DNA from 2 places in the Marinococcus tarijensis genome. Region 1 is predicted to be linked to the other one. Evidence: riboswitches for the same ligand, from Rfam matches in the RefSeq annotation. Region 1 holds a riboswitch; the other holds the start of a gene.
The links. Region 1 has a riboswitch for thiamine pyrophosphate ahead of ACTTK7_RS04490 (acetylornithine deacetylase). Riboswitches for the same ligand answer to the same signal wherever they lie in the genome.
Positions count from the first base shown of each region.

Region 2: linked by a shared signal. The riboswitch ahead of ACTTK7_RS08310 (thiamine phosphate synthase) and the one ahead of ACTTK7_RS04490 (acetylornithine deacetylase) in region 1 are both predicted to bind thiamine pyrophosphate.

Region 1 covers NZ_JBQOJA010000005.1:122,182-130,214, reverse strand. Annotated here, with positions in the region: gene egtD (L-histidine N(alpha)-methyltransferase) at 1-840, shown strand, start outside; gene tenA (thiaminase II) at 870-1,541, opposite strand; gene ACTTK7_RS04490 (acetylornithine deacetylase) at 1,556-2,824, opposite strand; TPP riboswitch at 2,895-2,997, opposite strand; gene ACTTK7_RS04485 (FAD-dependent monooxygenase) at 3,108-4,718, shown strand; gene ACTTK7_RS04480 (GrpB family protein) at 4,943-5,461, opposite strand; gene ACTTK7_RS04475 (aldehyde dehydrogenase family protein) at 5,552-7,030, opposite strand; gene ACTTK7_RS04470 (ATP-dependent helicase) at 7,125-8,033, opposite strand, start outside.
Region 2 covers NZ_JBQOJA010000011.1:67,739-75,771, forward strand. Annotated here, with positions in the region: gene ACTTK7_RS08280 (NAD-dependent epimerase/dehydratase family protein) at 1-158, opposite strand, end outside; gene ACTTK7_RS08285 (general stress protein) at 724-1,065, opposite strand; gene ACTTK7_RS08290 (ThiF family adenylyltransferase) at 1,126-2,145, opposite strand; gene ACTTK7_RS08295 (thiazole synthase) at 2,142-2,906, opposite strand; gene thiS (sulfur carrier protein ThiS) at 2,911-3,111, opposite strand; gene thiO (glycine oxidase ThiO) at 3,095-4,219, opposite strand; gene ACTTK7_RS08310 (thiamine phosphate synthase) at 4,209-4,820, opposite strand; TPP riboswitch at 4,863-4,965, opposite strand; TPP riboswitch at 5,022-5,121, opposite strand; gene ACTTK7_RS08315 (AEC family transporter) at 5,174-6,073, opposite strand; gene ACTTK7_RS08320 (potassium/proton antiporter) at 6,130-7,602, opposite strand; gene ACTTK7_RS08325 (DUF1516 family protein) at 7,783-8,033, opposite strand, start outside.

The DNA of each region.
Region 1 (8,033 bases):
CAGGGAAGCATGCTGTTTAATGAAATTACCCGGCTGCCGGAATATTACGTGAGTCGGACCGAGGCCTCTGTTTTATCTGACTACGGGGAAGAAATTGCTGAAAGTATTGGAGCTTCCTCCCTTATTGAGCTGGGAAGCGGAAGCTTTGATAAAATCCGCTGCCTGCTTCCCTTCCTATCGGAGGCAGTGAGCTATACCCCCGTCGATATTTCGATTAGTGCCCTGCACGATACCGCCGCCCATGTAAAGGAAGCCGTGCCGGATATGCAGGTGTCGGGCGTATGTGCGGACTATACAAAAACGATGTCTTTTTTAAACAGCAGCAAAGACCAGCCCTCCGCTGTCTTTTTTCTCGGCTCCACGATTGGAAACCTGGATCCGAAGGAGGCTTCGAAATTTTTACAGAAGCTCGCTTCTCACATGAATCCGGAGGACAGCCTGGTGGTAGGCGTCGATTTGAAGAAGGATCCGGTCGTGCTGCACCGTGCCTATAACGACGAAGCAGGCATTACCGCTTCCTTTAATAAGAATCTGCTCCACCGCCTGAACCGGGAGCTTGATGCTGGTATCAACACCGGCCATTTTGAGCATGAAGCTTTTTACAATGAACGGCTCGGGCGGATCGAGATGCATCTGCGCGCCGAAAAGCCTTCCCTGTTCTCGATCGGCGGCGAAACGTTTACGATGCGTGCCGGCGAGACGATCCATACAGAAAACAGCCGGAAGTTCACTCCGGAGGAATTCATGAATCTGGCCCACCAATCCTCCTGGGAAACCAATGACTGGTGGACGGACGAAAATGAATGGTTTGGCGTATTTACGCTTTCCCCTCAAATATAAGCAAAGCCCCCGGCGGACCGGGGGCTTTTTTATGTCTGCGGCCAGCCTTCCTGCCGGTACGCCATTTCCCAGAACAAATACTCAAACCGGGTCGTCGTTAAAAATATATCTTCAATCTTTCTTTTTTCCGCTTCAGGTTTGTTTTCTGCCAGACGGTCGAGCATGCTGATGCCCCAGTCTGCGAGCTGCTGAAATTCATCATCGCTGTACATCTGCACCCATTCACCGTACAGCTCATGCTCCAGCGCTCCCGGCCACGTACTGAGCTTTCTTCCAATTTCTGCGTAGCTCCACATGCACGGGAGCACAGCCGCAAGCAGCTCAGCCAGGCCTCCGTTCTGCCCTTCATGCAGCATATATCTTGTGTACGCAAGTGTGGTCGGTGCCGGTTCTGCCTGCTCGAGCTCCTGTTCGGTGATGCCAAGCTTTTTCGCATACTGGCGGTGCAGGCTCATTTCTTCATTCATGGTGGCATCCATTACCTTCGCAAAAGCCCCCATAGTTTCCACGTCTTCGGCTTTAACAGCGCCAATCGCAAACAGCTTCGCATATTGCACAAGATAAAGGTAATCCTGAATCATGAAATAACGAAATTTTTCCTTATCGAGGGTTCCCCGTCCAAGCTCTTCCACAAATGGATGCGTATGATTCTGCTCCCACACTGGCAGCAGCTTTTCCTTTAAATCGTGAGTGAATGACATTAGCCTCATCCTTTCTATTCCTTCAGAGTATGTGACCACTTATAAATAAAAGACAATACTATTTTTGTGAACGTAACCAGCTGTTCCACTTCTACTTTTTCATCGACTGCGTGTGCTTCCTCAAGCGTTCCCGGACCAAAAATGGCGGAGGGGATTCCAGCATCCGCCAGCCATCCTCCGTCTGTGACAGTAGGAGAGGTGTTAATTTCTCCTGCTTCATAGGTAATGGCTTTAAAGGATTCCATTAACTGCAGACTGCCCGGGTGATTGCTCTGAACCTCAAGGGAAGGAAATATTTCTCCTCTGTCTTCTATCATTGATTCTCCTCCCCAAATAAATGTTGGAGGGTTCTCGCGAAGCCACGGATCAGCTTCAGCCACTTTACGAAGATGATTTTCTACTTCTGAAGCCACTGTTTCATGGGTCTCATCCGGATAAAAATGCACCGTGATCCAAAGACTGCATTCATCGGCTATAAATGCAGCATTCCTTCCTCCTTCAATGACTGCCGGATTAATGGTGTTCGTTCCAGGCTGAAATCCTGGATAACTTTTCCGTACTGCCCAGTCTCTTTCTAAACTCTGTAAGCCCTCGATAAGTATCATCATTTTTTCAATAGCACCTGCCCCGAATTTTCCGCCTCCAGCATGAATCAGATTTCGGCGCATAGCGTCATGATGTATTTGCTGACTTTTCACGGTAACCCAGCCTGTAATAACGCCTCCCTGACCCTGAATACTAAGATTACTCGTGTCTGCTACGAGTGCATAATCAGCAGTATATCCCCTTCGGCAGCATTGAAGTGTACCGGCCTCACCTACTTCTTCACCCACTACCGATTGCACAATAACGTCGCCTGGTAAATCAATTTTTAGCTCATGTAAAATATCAACAGCTAAAAGTAAGCCTGCAAGCCCTCCCTTCATATCGGCTGCTCCTCTTCCATAGAGCCATCCGTCCTTCACCACCGGATCGAAAGGATCAAAACTCCAGTCCTTACGCGATGCTTCCGCTACATCTATGTGTCCATTTAGGATTAAGCTGTTATACCGGTCCCCCTCTTTTCCGGTTTTTGTGCCTACTACGTTGGGGTCTCCGTTAAAAACCTCCCATTTATCAATCTCCCAATTACGCTGCTGCAGATAATCCGCTATAAATTGTTGAGCATTCGCTGTATTACGGGCCGGGGGTGCCATCGTATTAAATTGTATTAAGTTTTTGGCCAGGTCGGTTAATTTCTGCCTGCGCTCTTCCACCAATTTTCCCCAGTTAGGTTCTACCATAAGCCCTCCTTGTTTTTAACCTATATAAAAAGCCGCTTCTTTTAGAGAAGAAGCGGCATAAACAACCGGTGTGTGTCCCTTCTTTCTTCCCTCCGCCAGTACTATCTGGATCAGGTGCTAAGGGTCAAGGCACTTAAACCTCTCTCAGCCATCAGGCTCCCCTAGAAAGCATTAATTTCTTATTATTCAAACATATTTCGCAAAAGGTTGCAAATAAGCACGTGCATGAGGCAGTCCTCTGCAGGGTATACTACAAGTATACCGAAGGGAGCGTGATGAATTCATGAAAACCACGAATACCGATGTATGCATTGTTGGGGCAGGCCCCGTAGGCTTGACTGCCGCCAATACATTAAGAGCACTCGGCATCCGCGTCCGGATATTAGACAGAAAAAGCTCTATTTCTCCCTTTTCCAAAGCGTTCGGCATCCAGGCGCGCACCCTTGAGATGCTCAGCCTGATCGGTGCGCTCCGCTCCTTCCTAAAGGAAGGCTTTCCCATTACTGATGCTACTGTTCAGCCTGAAGGCAAATGGGCTTCCAGAGCCTCCTTTGCTTCGCTCGATACGCCTTTTCCCTTCATGCTTATGCTGCCGCAGTCAGATACAGAGCATATTTTAAAGAAGCAGCTTCGGGAAGTTGGCCAGTTTATCGACTGGAACACTCACTGCGAACGAATTATCCAGTACAGTGACCACGCCGAGGTGGAATGCTCCACCGAAAATGGACACGAATTAATCCGCGCTTCCTACGTGATTGGCTGTGACGGTCCTCACAGTACAGTACGTGAGAACATGAATGTCTCATTTCCGGGCGGCAAGCATGAAACCATTTATTTTCTGGGGGACGTTACGGTGGAAGGACTTCCACTTTCCAACGATATTTCCTCATTCATTACCGAGCGCGGCGTAGCTGCTTTCTTTCCCTTCCGTGATGAAACGTACCGGGTAATCACCATCGATCACGCCGAACAGAACCGTGAGCACCGGGACGATCTCCCTCTGGAGGATCTTGAAAAAAGCGTACGGCGTATTACCCAGCAGCCGGTACATTTCCCAAGCGCCTCCTGGCTTTCCCAGTTCGGCACGTCCCACCATCAGGCTGATGCCTACCGGGACCACAGGCTGTTTCTCGCCGGGGATGCTGCCCATCTGCACAGCCCGTTTGGCGGTCAGGGGATGAACCTCGGCATGCAGGACGCGGTCAATCTCTGCTGGAAATTGGCGTGGGTGCTGCGCGGCCGTTCGGATCCTGCCCTTCTCGATACGTATGAAGAAGAACGGTACGCGGTCGGACGCAAGACCATTCGAATGACTAATACGGCGATGCAGGTGATGACCCATTCCCATACCCTGATTCCCCGCCTGCTGGCGAACCCTGTCAGTGTGCTGAGCAAAAGCAGTTCGCTGCAGAACCTGCTGACCCAGCGCCTCGCCAATATTGACATCAGCTATCAGAACAGGGCGTCGTTTGCGAAATTCCAGCACCGGGGAGAAATGATTCCGGCCGGATCCCGGGCATTGCCGGCACGGGTTCTTACCGAGGAAGGAGAACACGCAGACGTGATGGATTTTCTGCACATTCAGCAGTTTTCCTGCCTGTTTTATATCGAAGACGAGCAGGAGCTCCATCAGCTCGATGAAAGCATCCAGGAAATGCGCCGGCAGTATGGCCCATCCATTCTCATTCTCGTTGTTCAGCGCAAGGGCATACTCCGGACCTCGAAGCCAAATATCCACCATCTGTTTGATTACCGGCGAGATCTCGCCGTCAAATGGAAGCTGCCAACGTTTTCAGCTGTGCTCATACGTCCGGACGGCTATGTTGCTTTTGCCGAGCACCCGGTCCGTACCGGACGATTGATGAGAAAAATTCACACCGCTTTATATCAGTAGCTTCTTTCATCCGAACCCGTTTCCCAGCCGGCTGTGGATAATTTCAAAAAACACTTCAAAGACTGTCCACAAGCCGGCGTCTCATTTCAGTAAATTCTCTGTCATCAATACCTTCAATCGAAGCAGGCCTTCGATTATTTTTATGCTCTTCCCCTTACCCCAGCTGGACACCATCCCCATTGTGTATATGTTTGTGGACGGTTTTGTCAGTCGTTTAAAAACCGTCAGTTTTTCCTTCTGTTTGTATTCCAGGAGAGAGCCTCCTGTTCAAGCCTCTGCACGACGGCATGCTTTTCGTCCATATATCCAGACGGGCTGTGCGGGTGCCTCCCTGCAGCCTGCTTTTTAATGATTTCATATTCCTTCGCCTTTGCCGGAAAAGAGCGTAAATAATCACGGAGGGCAAGATGCCGCCCGCTGCCTTCACTTTCTTTTTCAAACACGTGCACGTGAAAGCGGCGGATATATTCGCCTTTATAATAAAAAGCCCTTCCTTCAATACCGTGCTCTCCTTTTCCCGTATATCCTAGTCCTTCCAGACGGTCCTCGGACCACATAGAAAGCTCGTGCGTTTCAATAAGAATATCGATAATTGGCTTTGCCGCAAGACCCGGAACACTAGTGCTTCCTATATGATAAATATGATCTCCCGGACTGCCGGCTTCAAGCTCCAGAAGCTTTTGCTCATGGTAATAATAGTCCTGCCACTCCCTTTGCCACGGCACGATCTGTATGGTTCGCATCGGATCACTCCCTTTCAAAAATCTTTGCTTTACTCAAACTTTAGCATAAAAAACTGCCCTGGAAGCCTCCAGGACAGCTGCTTGATCTCATTATTCAGGAATATACGGCAGATCCCGCATTTTCGGTACATTGATGACGTGAGGGGTTACGTAGCCGAGAAGGCCTTCTTTTCCGTATTCGCGGCCGATGCCGGACTGCTTGACTCCGCCAAACGGGTAACGGACGTCGAGTCCCTGCACAGCAGCGGTATTGACCATCGTAGTGCCTGCTTCAATACGGGCTGCAACTTCGATGGCATGGTCCTCTTCTCCCCATACCGAGCTTGTAAGGCCGTAAATGCTGTCGTTCGCCATTTTCACTGCTTCATCCACCGTCTCATAAGGGACGATCGGCACTGTCGGTCCGAACTGTTCCTCCTTCACAATGTCGTCCTGCTGGTCCGCGCCGAGCACCAGGGTCGGCTGCAGGAAGTACCCCTGTTCAAACAGCTCCTTATCCACAATGTGGCCGAGCGGGATAACGTCCGCGCCTTTTTCAGCCGCATTATCCACAAGGCTTTTCACAAAATCCAGCTGCTGCTTGTTATTGAGCGGTCCGGTTGTGACCTGTTCATCAAATGGACTGCCAATTTTCACCCATTTATTGGCTGCTTCCTGATACTTTTCCACAAACTCATTGTACAGGGTGCGAGGTACATAGATTCGTTTGGCGATCATACATATCTGGCCGGCGGTCAGGAAGTTGGAGATAACCATGCGGCGCATTGCGCGCTCATCGTTTACGTCAAAGTCCGGCAGCACTACGGCAGCATCGTTGCCGCCAAGCTCAAGCGTCATATCCTTGATTGTATCCGCGGCCGATTTCATAATTTTCTTCGCAGTTTCCGTACCACCGGTGAAAGCAATTTTATCCACATGTGCATTGGAGGTAAGCTCTACGCCGACCTCAGCTTCGCCGTGGACGAGATTCAGCACTCCGTCCGGGAATTCTTTGGCAATCATTTCAACCACCAGACTGACGGCATGTGGAGCAAACGGGCTCGGCTTTGAGACGACGGTATTTCCGGTCAAAATCGCCGGAGCAATCTTGATTGTAGAAAGCGCAATCGGATAGTTCCACGGGCTGATGGCAGACACTACGCCTATCGGCTCCTGACGGATGATTGTTTTGCCGCCCTCGCCTTCGTCCACCTGGTCGGCGATCGTTTCTTTTACCGTCTGGCAGGCGTACTCCATCCACATGATCGAAACCGCCATTTCGCCTTCTGCGTCGTAAACCGGCTTGCCGTGTTCCTCCGCCAGTGTTTCAGCAAGCTCCGGCGTGCGGTCCTTCATTGTTTGGATGGCGCGTTCCATCCGCTCGATCCGCTCTTCCACCGGTACTTCCTTCCATGCAGGAAAAGCAGCATGGGCCGCTTCAATGGCTTGAGCTGCCTGCCCAGTCGTCGTTTTCGGCACATAGGCCACGATTTTTTTCGGGTCAGCCGGGTTTTCCCGTTCCATATATTCGTCCGCGTCCACTTGTTTTCCGTTAATCCATGCATATAATGTTACTGATTCGTCTGCCAATGCTGACTCCCCCTTAGAAACATTTTTATATCTCAGTTCATCGTAGCCTGCGCCGCCTGATTATTCAACTATTCTGCTGAGGCAGCTGCAGGCATTACTTTTTAATGATCTGTTTAGTGCCGGGCACCATTTTCCCTTTACACATCGGGCATTCTTTTTCGGTTTCATCAGACGCTTCCGACAGACGTATCCAGGCCGGGCACATCGCTTCTTCACAGACGAGCGCATCGATGGTTTCCGTTTCCTGCTTTTCCCCGGTATGCGTTTCCCCCGGAAAGGCTTCGAGCAAAAAGCGTGACACTTCAACCTCCTTGCCGCGGTAAAATGCCGGCGAGCTGATGCACAGCTTCTGCTTCGCCCGCGTGATTGCTACATATGCAAGCCGCCTCTCTTCCTCGAGCGCCTGAGTCTGCTTATTTTCTGCCTTCTCTCCGTATAAAAGATCCTTCATACGGTCGGCCTTTAACGCAGAGTCGTGCGGCATAATTGTTTCTGACGCCCCGATGACATACACGACTGGAAACTCCATGCCCTTGGCCCTGTGGATCGTCATCAGCGACACATGGTTCGCATCGGGATCCTTCTCCCGCTCCTTCATTTCGCGGAATGTACGGAGCATGTCGTCGACAAAATAGACAAAAGACGAGACGCTCTCAAACCGTTTAGCCGAGGACTCCAGTTCATCGAGGGTTTCCTTTAACGTTTCCTTTTTCATGCTCACCTGCTGCTCATCCGCCTCCAGATAGCCGTCGTAAAACTGGCGCCGCATCTGGCGGATCGCTGTTTCCGGGCGTTTTTCCTTCAGCTTCTGAATCATGCTCTGGCGCTCCTCCACTTTTTTACGCTGAAACGAGCGGATGCCCGGCATGTCTGTTAAATGAAGCAGGGGTTCGCTGCGGGGTGAAAATATTTCCTGCTCTTTAATGTGGCGCATGCCGCGCTCCCGGGAGATAAATAAAGTCGGCACAACCTCGGGCATCGCCTCCACCAGCGTCGGGTTCAG
Region 2 (8,033 bases), on a different contig from region 1:
AGGCTTGCAATCGGGGTGATCGAATTGGAATGAAGCTCTTCATCAATTTTCCTGCGTACCATACTGTCGATAATTGATACGTCATGACCCTGCTTTGATAAGTAAAGCGCGGTCGGCCAACCACAAAATCCATCTCCACCTGCAACAATAATTTTCACGTCAGTTACCTCCACATCATTTAATACAATCTGATAATTCAAACAAACATAATTCTATGGGTATCTATAAGGTAATTTCTACCTCGTAGAGTGCAAGTTGCCGTCGTATACGTACGTCCGAGTAGAATTCCCATCGAAACAATACCACTCTCCTTATATTAACGCAACTATTTGTCTATATACCACCGTTATTCTATCATACTAACTAATCATTGCAGCTATCACAGCCATAATTCATAAAAATTACATAAAATTTTATCGAAAAGCGGAGGGTGTTTGGGCACCAGCTTAAACGGCTCGTCGATTTCAGTCGGCTTGAGACGAAGTCGCAAACGATCTGAAATCACGAATGGATTAAGCTGGTAACACCCGTAGCTGGACATAGAAAGGCGGAGGAAGCCTGTTTAGCGGCGCGGACCCTGGAAGAGCTCTGGATAAAGGGGTTTTTTCTCTTTACCAAAGATCTGAAGGGCCACGCCGCCGTTGGCTTCCGGCGCTGGACAATGAAAAGCGGAAAAATCCTTCAGCGGCGCGCCCCCAAAGCTGAACAAAATCCGGAAAAGATTCACTTGTCAAAAGAGAATTTTTCCGGATCTTCATCCACGGCAATTAGTATATTATGTTCATCAAGCTTTTCGCTCAAATCCCGGGCTTCTTTATCCCCGTATCCAAGCTTTTTTAATCGTTCATAAATATCGGACGCACCGTTACGGAAAAACTGCTTCACGAACTCCACCGGGCTTGTAACGTCTGCTTCTGTATCACTTACTTTTAATTCTTTCGCAGTCGCTTTTTCCGAGTCCAGAGCCAAAGCATAAATGTGTTCCCTTTGGATTCCCTGCATCTTTAATTTATCTACAGCCTGCTGTGCTTCTTCTACGGAAACAAAAATACGAGCGGTAGGCAATAGTTCCCCCTCCTTGCAAGGAATATTACCACTCCGCCCGTAAAATGAAACAAGGAATATTTATCCTCCAATATATCTCTGGTATAACGACCTTGCCTCCACCTCTCCGGAAACCCCGTGAACGATGGCTCTTCCGTCTTTAAAAAGCACCAGCCGCTTATTTTCAATATTTAACACCAGCAGATGCTGGTTCGCTTTGGAAATGTGCTGCTTATGAACGTCCGCCGTCCGTTCGAGCGATACATGCATGTCCGGAAGAGGCTTCACCTGCACTGCGTCTCTGCCGCACAGCGTTTCAGCCTTGCTTCTCCCGCTCCATGCGAGCGCCGGATATGCTGGTGACTCCCCGCAGGAGGGACAATGCTCATCCTGCAGCGAGTCCACATGAATGGAAGAGCTTTCGTTCGACCATACATCAAATGACCACAGCGTCCCGCGGAGCTGGTCAAAGGAATGGGTAAGCATCTTCATCGCTTCGGTCACCTGAGTGGCGCTTACGAATTGAACAGCCGGGGCAATAATTCCGACCGTGTCACACGTTTCCCCTTCCATCGGAATGCCCTTCATCAGGCAGCGCAGGCACGGTCCCTGTCCCGGCCTCACGGTATAGCTCAGTCCATAGGCGCCTACACAGGCTCCGTAAATCCACGGAATCCGGTGCTTCAGCGCTGTATCATTAATCATCAGCCTCGTCTCCATATTATCGAGTCCGTCGATAATAAGGTCTGCAGGCAGACAATTTTCAAGCACAGCCGGATCTGCTTCCCCCACAATGATTTCAATAGAAGCATCACTCCGAATATCGAGCAGCCGTTTTTTCGCCGCTTCTGCTTTTGGCGTACAGGCCTCTGCGTCTGCTTCCGTGTAAAGCTGCTGGCGCTGAAGATTACTTTCTTCCACATAGTCACGGTCGATCAGCGTTAATTTTCCGAGCCCCGCGCGTACGAGAGTTTCGGCTGTTAAACTCCCAAGCGCGCCGGCACCTACCACTATGACGTGAGCCTCCTGCAGCCTTTGCTGTCCCCTCTGGCCGATTCCGTGAAATAACCGCTGACGGGAAAAACGTTCTTCCGTACTCAAATACTGAGGCCTCCTAAAGGGCTGCTTGCCTGGGCGTAGAATTTTTTATCTATGCGCCCAGCTTCTGCGCCAAGCGCCCCGGCCCTCACTGCCAGTTTCATCGCTTCTGCCATTTTCACAGGATCATCTGCTCCTGAAACAGCCGTATTCAGCAGGACACCATCAGCGCCGAGCTCCATGGCGTAAGCAGCATCCTTCGGGCTTCCAATGCCTGCATCTACAATCACCGGAACTTCCGCCTGTTCAATAATGTGGGACAGGTTGTATGGGTTAATGATTCCAAGCCCCGTGCCTATAGGAGAGGCTCCAGGCATCACTGCATGAACCCCAAGCTCCTGAAGCTTCCTGGCGAGCACAACATCATCGGACGTATATGCGAGGACAGTAAACCCTTCGTTCAGCAGCTGTTCTGAGGCCCGGAGCGTTTCCACCGGATCGGGCAGAAGCGTTTTATCGCAGCCGATCACTTCTACTTTAATCATGTCACACATGTTGGCCGCCTCTGCCAGCTTCGCGGTGCGCACAGCTTCTTCAGCTGTTTTGGCCCCTGCTGTATTTGGCAGCATCCGGTACTTTGAGACGTCCATCTGTTCAAATGGATCAGGCTGGCTGCTGTCAAAGAGGTTCATTCTACGCACGGCAAAGGTCAGTACCTCTGTTTCCGATGCTTCTACAGCCTGCAGCTGGGTCTTAGCGTCCTTATATTTTCCGGTGCCGAGAAATAAATTCGATTCAAACGTCATATTACCAATATTAAGCATTTGTTCATCCGCCTCCTACAAAATGAATGATTTCGATTTTATCTCCGTCCATTAAACCTTCCTGCTGGTGAAATTCTTCAATTACAATAGTGCCGTTGCGCTCCACCACTGTTTTTTTGTGGGCGATCTGAAGCTCTTCCAGTAAATCGGCTACAGTTGTGCTGTTCTCAATATTCTGTAATTGACCATTAAGCGTGATCTGCATGAATAACTCCTCCCTTTCGTATTTGAGGATCTACGGCAAACAGGTGCTTCCAGTCTTCGCGGACGCTTTCTCCTTCGATCCGGGCAGCCATCCATTGTCCGCTCAGTGCTGAAAGCAGAATACCGTTTCTGTAGTGCCCGGTCATCACCCACAGCCCCCGGCTGGTCTGTCCCATATACGGCAGTCCGTCTCCTGTCTGCGGCCGGATGCCGCTCCAAAATCTTTCAATGCTTGCATGCTTCAGACCCGGTACTAAATGAACAGCTGCTTTCATCAGCTCCTGCATCGAGGCTACACTGACTCCTGTACTCGAGTCCCCGGGCTTTTCTGTGGCGCCGATAAAGATTTCCCCGTCCCTTTTCGGAACAATGTATACCTCCGGCGTGTGCAGAGTGTGTCTCAAATTCTCATGGGGCATCCGTACGGACAAGCACTCCCCTTTTACCGGATAGAGCGTAAAATCCTTTTCATCCAACAGCTCCACTCCGGCGCTCCCCCCGGTAAAAACCACTTCTTTTGCTTCAATCATTCCTTCCTTTGTTTTCACGCCACAAATCCGGCCGTCAGCTTCTAAAAAACGGTCCACAGAAGTGTTTTCCCGTATAATTGTCCCGCAGGCCCTTGCTGCTTCAGCAAGGGCTATTGTCCACTCATAGGCCCGGAGCTGTCCGTCCTTCGGGATGGACCAGGCGCCCCGGATGTTTTTGGAAAGCGCCGGTTCCCTGCGCAGGGCTTCATGTGCCGAAAGCCACTCCGCGCCGTAGCCTCGCCCTGCAGCCCGCCGGTATTTATCTTCTCCCGCCTTATCCCATACAGGCTTCAGCATTCCGTTGTTCACGTAGGAAACATCCATTCCACTGAGCGCTTCCACTTCGGGGACCATCCCTTCAAACAGCTCCCGGCTTTCCAGGGCGAATTCCTGAAAAAGGGCAGACCCCTCCCACTCGGACTGTGCTCCGAGCATGCCGGCAGCCGCTTTTGATGCTCCGGCAGCAATGGAGTCTTTCTCGATTACCATTACGCGGCGCCCGCGTTTGCTTAACTGATACGCAAGCGAGCATCCCTGCACACCTGCGCCTACAATAAGAACCTCTGTATCAGTCTTCATTGTTATCACTCCTTAACCGGGCTCTGAGCTTTCCGGCTGCTTTTCCGGGCTGGGCAGCCTCATAAAAATATGCAATGGCTGCGACCCCGGACGCTCCACAGTTTATACACTCCACTGCTTTGTCAGCGTCAATTCCTCCTATGGCAATTACCGGGATCCGTACGCTTTTCGCCACAGCCTCCAGCGCCCGGAGCCCTCGCGGTGATTTCCCCGGTTTACTGCCGGAGGCAAACACATGCCCAAAATACAGCCATGATGCTCCCTGCTGTTCACTGTTTTCCGCCGCTTCCACCGAGTGGACGGACTGACCCCAGCCTGTGGAGACCGGATAAATCGTACGACGCTCCGGCAGGTGGGCACCGGCCAGGCCGTATGCAGCAGCAAGTTCGGGTTCATCATTTATGATCAGCTGCTTCGGGGCAGTTCCTTCCTTTAACACCCATCCAATGGCCGTTTCTTTTTCACGCCTTGTCCATTCGGGCGCCCGTACATGCACGTAGTCAACGACCCCACTCAGCTCTCTCGTTTTTTCCCACCAAGCTGTCAACGGTATATCCGGCGGCGATACGGCGTGGATGCAAGGCTTCGGTTTATTATCCATAAAAAAACCTCCTTCCAGAAGGAAGGAGGCTGCCCGTTAAAAGGTTCAACATGGCTGCTTCCCTCCGCTGGATCTCCAGATCAGGTTCAAAGGGTTCCGGATAGTTCTCCGGTCTCAGCCTCAGCAGGCACCCCCAGCAAATATAATATTTTCCCACAAAAAACCCCGCTTTCGTTAGAAAGCGGGGGAGATAGTCGTATCAGCATCTCTTCCCCACTTCCCTCCGCTGGTATAATCCAGATCAGGTTCAAAGGGATCAGCTTTACGCTGTCTCAGCCAACAGGCACCCCTAGTGGTTTGATATTACTTATATCATAACGCGGTACACCTCTTCCGTCAATTCACCCCGAGTTTTATGCCTGGAAAATCGACAGCACCACCCAGAGGGAGGGGACGCTTAAAAGAGTTGTCACCAGTGTAATACTCGAAACAAGCTGAGGGTTGGAATCAAACTGGACGGAAATCATTGCCATCGTTGCTGCACTCGGCATCGCTGTTGAAACAACCAGCACGGTCGTCAGCGTATCGCTCGTCTGCAGCAGCAGAGTAATCACATAAGCAAGAGCCGGGGCAAATATAAGCCGCAAAAACGTGCCTGCACTTACAAGCTTCCAATCCATGCGTTTTACGGATATGCGTGCAAGCTGCATGCCCAGTATAATCATAACTACCGGAATCGCTGCGCTCGCGAGCATATCAAGAGCTTCATAATAGGTCGCACCGATCGGTATTCCTGTCAGCTGGAAGAGGATGCCCGCAAGCAGTGCATAAAATACCGGCATCCGCAGCACCGTGCGAAACGCGTCGGCTGCATCCATATTCGCGCTGTTTGCGATATAGACGCCTACAGTATTCATCAGCATCGTCTGGATAACCATAAAAACGATAGAGTAGGCAAAGGCTGTATCGCCAAACGCAAAAGCGATTAAGGGAGCACCGTAATTGCCCGCATTCATAAACACAGTGGACAGCATCATGCCGGTTTCATTGGCTTTTGGCCATTGACGCAAAAAAGACACTAATTTGATCAGCCCGGTCATGACCGCCAAAAATATCACAGAAAACAGAGCCATCGACAGCATATCGCTGTTCAGCTCTCTTTCATAGAAAGTCCGGAAAACAAGCGCGGGCGTCAATACATAAAGAGCGACAGCCGACACCGGCCGAATATCCACTGCCTGTCTTTTCTGCAGCAAATAGCCAATCGCAAATATTAAAATGATTGGGATCAATACATTGATCAGCACACTCATGCGGAGCCCTTCCTTCTTTCCTTAAATTTAATGCACCTTAATACCGGCCCTTTCCGCTAGTAATCGTGTCGGAGCATCTGCTTTAAAATACGCTTCTCTTTACGCGATACAAGAATATACAAATAATCACCTGCATTGATTACCGTCTCACCAACTGGAGTAACCAGTTCATCGTCTCTTACAATCGCGCTGATCAGCGCAGAGGCTGGAAATTCAATGCTTTGAAGCGTCTGGCCGACAATCGGTGTCGCTTCATTCGTTTGAAATTCCATAATTTCTGCGTTCGCTTTTCCAAGTGACACCAGCTCCAGGGAATGAGTCGGCGCTTCCCGGAGCGGACCGGACAGGTGAAGCCACTTTGCTAATGGAGCGATAGTCGCTCCCTGGATCAGCGCAGATGTCAGCACAATAAAGAAGACAACGTTAAAAATCTGGCTGCCCGACTCCACACCGGCTACGATCGGGTATGTAGCCAAAATGATCGGCACCGCCCCGCGCAGTCCCGCCCAGGATAGAAATATATTCTGCTTCGGCTTGTAGCCGAAAAAGGAAGTCGACAAAAACGTAGCCAGCGGACGGGCCAAAAACATTAACACCGCTGATAAAATGAGCCCCATCGTGATGTTTGACCATGTCAATATATCTCTTGGAAACGCAAGGAGACCCAGGATGATAAACATGCTTATCTGAGACATCCACGCCATTCCTTCGTTAAACCGGTAAATCGGCTGACGGTAGATCAAATCAGAGTTTCCTATTAATAGGGCTGCTACATATACTGCCAAAAACCCGCTTGCGCTCATGCTCGAGGTCACACTGTAGGTTAACAGTGCAAAAGCGATCGCAAATAGAGGATACAAACCACTTGAGTCCAGGTTGATACGGTTGATGGTCCACGAGGCTGCCCAGCCAAACAGGGCGCCCATCGCAAGACCAGCGCCCATCTGCCAGAAAAAAGCGCCGGATAACAGCCAGACGTTCGGCGAATCCGCCAAAATTAATTCAATAAAGAAGAGCGTTAAAAACACGGCCATCGGATCGTTGCTTCCCGACTCCGCTTCGAGGGTGGACCCCATTTTTTTATCAATGCTCCGTCCTTTCAGGGCAGCAAAGACGGCTGCGGCGTCTGTCGAACCGACTGTGGCTCCGAGAAGCATCGCTTCAAGCCAGCTCAGGTCGAGCAGCTGCTTTGCCACCACCCCCATCAGAGCAGCTGTAAACAGGACACCAAACGTGGCGAGCGTTACGGAAGGCCCCACCACCGGCCTAATGTCACGCCACCTTGTCTGAGTACCCCCTTCAAACAGAATAATAATCAGGGCTATAATCCCGACAGTCTGGGCAAGCTGGACATTTTCAAAGTCAATAATGCCAAAACCATCATTTCCCATCAGCATACCTAGAATTATAAACAAAATAAGCGAAGGTACGCCGAGACGTGTCGAAAATTTTGTCACGACGACACCTAATATAAGCAGAAGTGCTCCTAATAATATAAATGAATCCACGTTCGCGTTTCCTTCAAACAATGCCCTTTTCCTCCTTTCCCCTGCCACAGCTGTCTATGGCTTCTTTATGTATTACTTGCATGATACATGTAATGGTTGTTTAAAAAATACTTGCATTCAGGGAGCTCTAGTCTATCTCTTCTATACCCAAAAATGCACGCATATAAAAAAGCATGCTGTTTTTGCAGCATGCTCTCTGTATTACCCAATCACATCGTAGCCGATAGAAAGGATAATTGCGAATAAAATGACCCATATAATCCAAAACATGGCGTGTTTTCTGCCTGCCCGCCGGCGGACAAACATCATTTCCATTACCCCGATAAATATCAGGGCCAGCACCCCTTTTATAATGGACAGGAGCGGGAAGCCATACAGCGCCACCATGCCTGCACCAGAAAGAACCATGATAACCACGAAAAGCCGCTCAATCATCATTGTCACTTTTTGTT